Regions from separate parts of the Comamonas sp. A7-5 genome, predicted to be linked through region 2. Evidence: predicted binding sites of a transcription regulator. Region 2 holds the regulator's gene; the other holds the start of a gene.

Region 1 (4,543 bases), on a different contig from region 2:
AGATCACGGGTCGCAAGACCTTGCCGCTGTATCGCGCGCCGGGCGGCAAGACATCGCCAGCGCTGATTGCCGCAGCGCAGCAGGGAGGCTTTCAGCATGTGGGCTGGGCGCCGGCAGGCTTTCTGGGCGACGAGTTGCCCAGCGACAGGTATCCCAATGAACGCTTGCTGGCCCAGGCACTCAAAAGCATAGGCGGCGGCGATATCTTGCTGGCCCACCTCGGCATCTGGTCGCGCCAGGACCCCTGGGCCCCGGCGGTGCTGGAGCCGCTGATCGTCGGTCTGCTGGATAAGGGTTTTTGCTTTCGTACGCTGGCCGAGCATCCGGCGTACCAGGGCTGGATTGCGCAGCACCGCTGAGTGCGGCAAGAGGAGTGAGTTGTGGATTGGTTGGTTCAGATGTTTGGAGAGGCGCAGCAACGCTTGTTTGAAGGCGTGGTTCAGCCGTTTCTGTTCCATTTCGGCATGGCGAACCTGCTCGAAGATGGCTACACAGCCACGGGCTGGCTGCTGGTGGGGCTGCTGCAGATAGCGGTCATGGTCGCGGTGATCGTGCCGCTGCAGCGCTGGAGGCCGGTCGAGCCAGTGGTGGACCGCCAGGCGATTCGCGTGGACATCCTCTACACGCTGATTCACCGGCTGGGATTTTTCCGGCTGGCATTGTTCTTCACGATCGATCCCTTGTGGGATGCCCTCATGGGCAGGCTTCATGTCTTGGGGATGCCTGGCTTTCATCTTGACGATATCTGGCCGGGCGTGACGGACAACGCCTGGGTCAGTCTGTTGATGTATCTGGTCGTCTTCGATCTGGTCGAGTACTGGATTCATCGAGGTCAGCACGGTTTTACCTGGTGGTGGAAGCTGCATGCCGTGCACCACTCGCAGCGCCAGATGACGGTGTGGAGCGACAATCGCAATCACCTGCTCGACGACGTGATCCATGACGCCATCATCGTGCTGGTGGCACAGCTGATTGGCGTGGCTCCGGGGCAGTTCGTGGCCATCGTGGCCCTGACCCAGCTCAGCGAGAGCTTTCAGCATGCCAACGTGCGCATCTGGTTTGGCCAATTGGGCGAACGCCTGTGGATCAGTCCACGCTTTCACCGTCGCCACCACGCCATCGGTATTGGTCACGAACCCATGGCGCCCGTGCGCAACAAGAAGGTGCATGGCAACAATTTCGGCGTATTGTTGCCCTGGTGGGACATATTGTTTGGCACGGCCAACTTTGATCTGCGCTATGACCCCACGGGTATTCGCGATCAGGTGCAAGCGAATGCAAAAGGTCAATTGCGCGACTATGGCCGTGGCTTCTGGGCGCAGCAGTGGCTGGCTGTCCTGCGATTGATGGGTCGCGCATAAGTCAATCCTTGAGTATGCTTGCCAGCATGAGCTTGCTACTTGACTCTTTTTGGCGTGCCATGGCGTATTGCCTGCATAAGCGGGTCATTGTCTGGTCACTCTTGCCGCTGCTGGCCATGGCCTTGATGGCCTGGCTTCTGGGCTACTTCTTCTGGGCCGATGCGGTCCTCAAGGTGCAAAGCCTGCTGGACGGGGTGGGCTGGCTGCATTCCTTGTGGCTATGGCTGCAAGGGCTGGGCCTTGGGTATGCCTCGGAGGTGGTGGCTTCCATTTTTGTTGTGTTGGGAGCAATGCCTGTACTCGTGGTGCTGGTTTTGCTGCTGGTGGGCCTGTTCATGGCACCAGTGCTCACCCAGCTGGTGGCCGAGAAACGCTTTGTCGGTCTCGAGAAAAAGCATGGCGGCTCCACCATGGCCAGCCTGGTCTGGTCGGGCGGCTCCACGCTGATTGCGCTGCTGGCCTTGTTTGTCACTCTGCCGTTATGGGTGTTCCCGCCGCTGATGCTGGTGGTGGCGCCTTTGATCTGGGGATGGCTCACCTACAGGGTCATGGCATTTGACGCCTTGTCTGAGCATGCCAGCAAGGACGAGCGCCGGGCCCTGTTTGCCCGTCATCGCATGTCGCTCATTCTGATGGGCGTGATCTGCGGCTATCTGGGCGCAGCGCCCGGTGTGGTCTGGATTTCCGGGCTGCTGTTCCTGGCCGCCTTCTGGATTCTTGTGCCCATTGCCATCTGGATCTATGCGCTGGTATTTGCCTTCTCTGCACTGTGGTTTGCCCACTTCTGTCTGGCGGCGCTGGAGCAGATGAGGGCGCAGACCATGCCGAGTGCTGCCGACCCGCAGGTCCCGTTTGCACCTGGTGCAGATGATTCGGATGGTGCAGCTTCGGTGGCTCGCTGAAAAGCGTCTGCAGCAGGTTGAATCAGGTGCCATGCACCAAAAACAATCTTGTTTCAGAAATGCACCAAATTGGTGCTAATTAATTCACCAAGATGGTGCAATTGTTTGGCGTGCTCTGGCAGTGAGACAATGCGCGTCTGTTTGGTGCAGTTTGCAGATGCAGCTCTGGTAAGTGCTTATGTCTTGTGCCGAATATCTTTACACCAAGGCTCGGTTTCGGTGCGCAGATGTTGTTGTGAGGCGCCGAGGTCGAGTTGGCACGCAAACTGCTAGATACTATTCATTCTTTATTTGATCAGCCAAAGTTGGCAGGAGAGATCTAATGGCGAAGACCGTTGCAGACGTGATGCAGATGGTGCAGGATAACGAGGTCAAGTTCGTGGACCTGCGCTTTACCGATACCCGCGGCAAGGAACAGCACGTGACCGTGCCCGTGTCGCACTTCGACGAGGACAAGTTCGCCTCGGGCCATGCTTTCGACGGTTCTTCCGTTGCCGGCTGGAAGGGTATCGAAGCCTCGGACATGCAGCTGGTTCCCGATCCCAACACTGCCAATATCGATCCCTTCTTCGAAGAGACCACACTGATTCTGCAGTGCGATGTGATCGAACCCGGTGATGGCAAGGCCTACGACCGCGATCCCCGTTCCATTGCCAAGCGTGCTGAAGCCTACCTGAAGGCTTCCGGCCTGGGCGATACCGCTTACTTTGGTCCCGAACCCGAATTCTTCATCTTCGACGGCGTGCGCTGGGGTACCGAGCCTCACAACCCCTTCTTCGAAATCGAAGAATATGAGGCTCCCTGGAACACCGGCACCAAGTTCGAGACCGGTAACCGTGGTCACCGTCCTCGCGTCAAGGGTGGCTACTTCCCCGTTCCTCCTGTCGACAGCACCCAGGACATGCGTGCAGAGATGTCGCTGCTGCTGGAAGCGGTCGGCATTCCTGTCGAAGTGTTCCACCATGAAGTGGCCGGCGCCGGTCAGAACGAAATCGGCACACGCTTCTCGACCCTGGTCGAGCGTGCCGACTGGACACAGCTGCAGAAGTACATCATCTGGAACGTGGCCAACACCTACGGCAAGACGGCAACCTTCATGCCCAAGCCCTACGCTGGCGATAACGGCTCCGGCATGCACGTGCACCAGTCCGTGTGGAAGGATGGCAAGAACCTGTTTGCCGGCGACGGCTATGCCGGCCTGTCCGACTTCGCCCTGTACTACATCGGCGGCATCATCAAGCACGCTCGTGCGCTGAACGCCATCACCAACCCTGGCACCAACAGCTACAAGCGTCTGGTTCCCGGCTTTGAAGCGCCCGTGAAGCTGGCTTACTCGGCCAAGAATCGCTCGGCCTCCATCCGTATTCCTTACGTCAGCAACCCCAAGGCTCGTCGCGTGGAAGCACGCTTCCCCGATCCTCTGATGAACCCCTACCTGGGTTTCGCAGCTCTGCTGATGGCCGGCCTGGACGGCGTGGAAAACAAGATCCATCCCGGCGAAGCCGCGACCAAGGATCTCTACCACCTGCCCCCCGAGGAAGACAAGCTGGTGCCTACCGTCTGCCACAGCCTGGATCAGGCTCTGGAAGCCCTGGACGCAGACCGTGCGTTCCTGACCAAGGGCGGTGTGTTCTCCGACAGCATGCTGGATGCCTACATCGAGCTGAAGATGGGCGAAGTGACTCGCTATCGCCAGTCGGTGCACCCTGTCGAATACGATATGTACTTCTCGCTGTAAAGCAGAGGTCAAAAAAGGCGGCGCAAGCCGCCTTTTTTATTGAGCGCCCGCTGCGGCGGGCGTGGCAGCAAAGGAACCAAACGGGTTGGTGGCGGTCAAGTAGTCAATAAAAGCCGCAGGCTTGGAGCGATACTCAGGGTATTGCGGACTTGCGGCCGCCGTCTGCCTGAGAGGACCGAATGAAGAAGTTTTATGTGTTGTCGTTGCTGTGTCTTGCATCCGGGCTGGTTTCTGCCCAGGATGTGATCTACCGCTGCGGCAATGAGTACACCAACAATGTTTCGCAGGCCAAGGCCAAGGGATGCAAGCCGGTCGATGGCAGTGGCGTGACGGTGATTCACGGCACCAGGCCCTCGGGTGGCAATGCCGCTGCGGCTTCGGCCAAGCCCAAGCCGGCAAGTAGCTCTGCATCGAGCGCGCCGGCCACGGCCCGTAGCGACAGTGCCGCGCAGAAAGCGCGTGACTCCGATGCACGAGCCATCTTGCAAGGCGAGCTGAACAAGGCCCAGGCCAGACTGTCCGAGCTGAAGGCGGAGTACAAC
Region 2 (4,543 bases):
CGGATACTGCTATGAATATCAGCTTCAACCCGCTGGTGCGCGTGCGCACCGTCACCGCCTTTGTCAACCTGAGCGCCGATGAGGCACAGTGGCAGGCCGACCTGACCCAGGCCAAGCAGCAATGCGATGCCGTGGCCGATGCCATCGAGGCCCGGGGCTATCAGGTGCAGTCCATCCGCATCGTGAGCAACCCGTTTGGCGAATATCTGGATGTCTCCAGCGCAGACAGCGCCCAAGCCGGCCTGCAGCGCATTGCCGAAACGCTCAAGGCCATCAACACCGGCAAACGCCGCATCCGCTTTGCCGTGGGCGAGGCTCGCAATGCGCAGGAAGTGGCCCTGCTGCCGCAGCTGATTGCCGCCTATGGCGACCTGTGCAACGCCTGCGTAAACATCGATCTGGATGAACATGGCTTTCTGCAGACCGGCTTGCTGGCCCATAGCGTGCAGGCAATTCAGCAGATCGCGCGCACCACGCCGCGCGGCGAAGGCAACTTCAACTTCACGGTCAACTTCAACTGCGCGCCCGGCATTCCCTATTTCCCGGCCAGCTACCACCGCGGCCAGCACCACGGCGCCCTGGTGCTGGGCCTGGAAACGCCAGACCTCATGGTGGCTGAACTGCAGGAGCTGCAGCAGCAGCGCCTGCAGCTCGATCACGCGGCGTGGTTCAGGCTCGCATTCGAGCGCCTGAGCCAGACCCTGAACGAGCATGCCACTGCCATCCAGCGCTGTGCCGACGGCGTGAAACTGGCCGAGGGCTGGCATATCGCGGGCATGGACACCTCGGCCGCGCCGTCCAAGTCCTGCGCCTCCATGGTCGATGTCTACCAACTGCTGGGCGTGCCCTGTTTCGGCGCCAGCGGCACGGTGGAGGCGTCGGCCCTGCTGACCCGCGTCTTCAAATCGGTCAACGGCGTGACACAGATCGGCTTCAGTGGCCTGATGCTGGCCGTGACCGAGGACCAAGGCCTGGCCCAGGCCAGTCTGAATGACGAATTCGATATCCGCGCCCTGCTGACCTACAGCAGCGTCTGCGGCATCGGCCTCGATACCGTGCCGGTGCCGGGCGACAGCAGCGCCGAGCAGATCGCCGCCGTCATGCGCGATACGGGCACCATGGCTTTTCGCCTCAACAAGCCGCTGACGGTGCGGCTATTCCCCGTGCCGGGGCTCAAAGCGGGCGACACAACTGCGTTCGAGAGCGCGGATCTGTGCAACTGCGCCGTGCTGGCTCTGCCTTGAACATCTAACAAGCGGGCTGCTGCGCTTGGCCGTCAAGCGCCGGCAGCTATTGCTTTTGATATTCCCCTACCCCGGTTCTGTTTGACCTGCCCCCATGGTGGCCGCCGGGGTGCCCCCGGTAAAATTGGCCCTTATGGCAAAAATAATCGTTCTGGCACTGGTGCTGCTTTTCTTTGGCTGCGGGCTGTACATGCATCTGCGCGGCAAGGTGCGCCACAAGGTGGTCAAGCAATTGTTTGACCACTCCACGTTCACAGCGCCGTTCAACGTCTTCATGCTGATGTTCAGCAAGGTGCCGCGCACGCCCTATCTGCCCACCAGCACCTTCCCCGAGCTGGCGCCGCTGCAGGCCAACTGGCGTGAAATCCGCGAGGAAGCCGTCAATCTGCAAAAGAACATGCAGATCAAGGCCGCCGCCAACAACGACGACGCAGGCTTCAACTCCTTCTTCAAGACCGGCTGGAAGCGCTTCTACCTCAAGTGGTACGGCGACGCCCACCCTTCGGCCATGGAGCTGTGCCCCAAGACCACGGCCCTGGTGAAGTCGATTCCCAGCGTCAAGGCCGCCATGTTTGCCGAGCTGCCGCCCGGCGCCAAGCTCAATCTGCACCGCGACCCCTACGCGGGCTCGCTGCGCTATCACCTGGCCGTGCTAGCCCCCAACGACGACCGCTGCATGATCGAGGTCGACGGCCAGCCCTATAGCTGGCGCGAAGGCGAAGGCGTGATCTTCGACGAGACCTTTATGCACTGGGCCGAGAACCGCTCGGAAGGCAACCGCATCGTGCTGTTCTGCGATGTGGAGCGCCCCATGACCAATGGCTTTGCCCAGTGGCTCAATCACTGGCTGGGCAAGAACGTGGTGGCCGCCGCCAGCTCGCCCAACAACGAGGGCGATCCGCGCGGCATGATCAGCAAGCTGTTCAAGATCTCGTTCTATGCGGGCAAGTACCGCCGCGCCTTCCGCGACTGGAATCCGACCTTCTACAAGATCCTCAAGTTCGGCCTGATGATTGGCGTGCTGGTCTGGTTTATCTGGTGGTTGGTTTCTTGATAACCCCCTGAGGCGCTACGCGCCTTCCCCTGGCCGGGTGCCCCCAAGGGGGACGGCAGCATCGCCGCAAGGGCAGCTCTTGCTCGCTGCCCCTTGCTTGAGGAATGCCTTATCAAGGCTCCCGCCCTAAAGACAGAACAAGAAAGCCGCTGTGCGATGCATCAGCGGCTTTCTTGTTTCTGCGGTGCCCTACAGCGCCTTGCGCAGCGTGGTCGTCGGTATCTTGAGCTGCTCACGGTATTTGGCGACGGTGCGGCGCGCGCACTCGATGCCCTGCTCTTTGAGCATATCGGCCAGCTTGGCGTCCGACAGCGGCTTCTTGGCATCTTCAGCATCGACAAACTGCTTGATCAGCGCACGCACGGCGGTGCTGGAAGCACTGCCGCCGGTTTCCGTGCCCAGGCCCGAACCGAAGAAATACTTGAGCTCGAAAGTACCCTGGGGCGTGGCCATGTACTTGGCCGTGGTCACGCGGCTGATGGTGGACTCGTGCAGACCCAGGGTGTCGGCGATATCGCGCAGCACCAGCGGGCGCATGGCCAGCTCGCCATGCACAAAGAAGTTCTTCTGCCGCTCCACGATGGCTTCGGAAACGCGCAAGATGGTGTCGAAGCGCTGCTGGATGTTCTTGATGAACCAGCGCGCCTCCTGCAACTGCTGCTGCAGCGCCGCATGACCGTCGCTGTTCTTGTGACGCCGCAGCACGCCGGCATAGATGTCGTGCACGCGCAGACGCGGCATGACCTCGGGGTTGAGTTGCACGGAAAAGTCCACCCGGCCCGCGCCGGACCGCACCGGGCGCACGATGACATCGGGCACCACGATATGGCGTTCCACGTCCACAAAGCGACGCCCCGGACGCGGCTCCAGCCTGGCGATCAGGGCCATGGCTTCGCGCAGCTGTTCCTCGCGCGCGCCGCACAGGCTGGTGAGCTTGCGCAGATCGCGCCGCGCCAGCAAGTCCATGGGTTGGGAGCAGATGGCCTGCGCCAGCAGCAGCCGGTTCATATGCGCCTCGGTCGTGCCCTCGTCCTCGGCGGTGCGGATCAGGTCGCGCAGCTGCAGCTGCAAGCACTCGGCCAGATCACGCGCGCCCACGCCCACGGGCTCCAGGCTTTGCAGCAGCTTCAGAGCAATGACAAAGTGCTGCTCCAGCTCCTCGCGCTCTTCCAGGTCGTCGCCGGCCAGGCTCTGCGCCAGCTCCTGCAGGGAATCCTCGAGATAGCCGTCGTCGCTGAGCGACTCGATGAGAAAGCGCAGCGCCGCCATGTCCGCCGCGCCCAGATGCAGGCTCAGCGCCTGACGATGGAGAAAGTCGGTCAGGCTCTGGTGCTCGCGCGCCAGATCGATGGCATCGGTTTCGTCATCGCCATCGCGGTTGCGCGTGGAGCTGCTGGCCGAGGGCGTATCCCACTCGCTGCTGGATTCGCCACCCCATTCCCCGTCCTGGCCGTCCAGGCCCTCGGCCTCCCAGTTCAGCGTTTCAGGGGTTTCGGGGTTTGATGTCTCCGCTACCGTTTCAGTAGCTTGTTGCGCTTGCGATGCATCTCTTTCAGCATGAATACCATCTGAAGTACTGTATTCACTGGCGCTATTAGCTACATCTACAGGAGCATCTCCCGCAGTTTCGGCCTCATCGCCCGCACGTTCCAGAAAAGGGTTGTCGACCAGCATCTGCTCGACTTCCTGCGCCAGCTCCAGGGTGGAAAGCTGCAGCAGCTGAATGGATTGCTGCAGCTGCGGCGTAAGCGATAAATGCTGCGAAACGCGTAGCGAGAGACCTGGCTTCATCGAGGCGCGGCCCCCAGACAATCATTGCAAACGCGCGCAGTGCTACGGGTTTGCCGCCGGGCCACCTCAAGGCAAACCTCGGCGCAGCCGGTCAGGGCCCCTTCTGGGGGCAGCGACCGCACAAAGTGAGGGAGCGTGGGGGTCATCACATCCTGAAATGTTCGCCCAGATAGACGCGGCGCACATCGGCGTTCTCCACGATCTCCTCGGGCGTGCCTTCGGCCAGCACATGGCCGTCGCTGATGATGAAGGCGTGGTCGCAGATGCCCAGCGTCTCGCGCACGTTGTGGTCGGTGATCAGCACGCCGATGCCGCGCTCCTTGAGGAAGCCGATGATGCGCTGGATCTCGATCACCGCGATCGGGTCGATGCCGGCAAAAGGCTCGTCAAGCAAAATGAAGCGCGGTTGCGTGGCCAGGGCGCGGGCAATTTCCACGCGACGGCGCTCACCGCC

What was found. The regulator sigma-54, encoded in region 2, starts transcription at its own class of promoters, with help from an activator protein. The targets are predictions, from matches to a motif close to TGGCANGNAANCTGCTTT.
Region 1: glnA (type I glutamate--ammonia ligase) is a predicted target of sigma-54. The motif match lies at 2,519-2,536, and genes of this name have one in related genera.

What each region holds. Positions count from the first base shown of each region.
Region 1 is NZ_JBCPWO010000010.1:103,077-107,619, forward strand. Features, by position in the region: gene AAIL67_RS17345 (polysaccharide deacetylase family protein) at 1-359, shown strand, start outside; gene AAIL67_RS17350 (sterol desaturase family protein) at 381-1,361, shown strand; gene AAIL67_RS17355 (EI24 domain-containing protein) at 1,376-2,263, shown strand; gene glnA (type I glutamate--ammonia ligase) at 2,586-4,001, shown strand; gene AAIL67_RS17365 (hypothetical protein) at 4,181-4,543, shown strand, end outside.
Region 2 is NZ_JBCPWO010000005.1:444,565-449,107, forward strand. Features, by position in the region: gene AAIL67_RS12435 (DUF711 family protein) at 12-1,244, shown strand; gene AAIL67_RS12440 (aspartyl/asparaginyl beta-hydroxylase domain-containing protein) at 1,378-2,298, shown strand; gene AAIL67_RS12445 (RNA polymerase factor sigma-54) at 2,488-4,089, opposite strand; gene lptB (LPS export ABC transporter ATP-binding protein) at 4,235-4,543, opposite strand, start outside.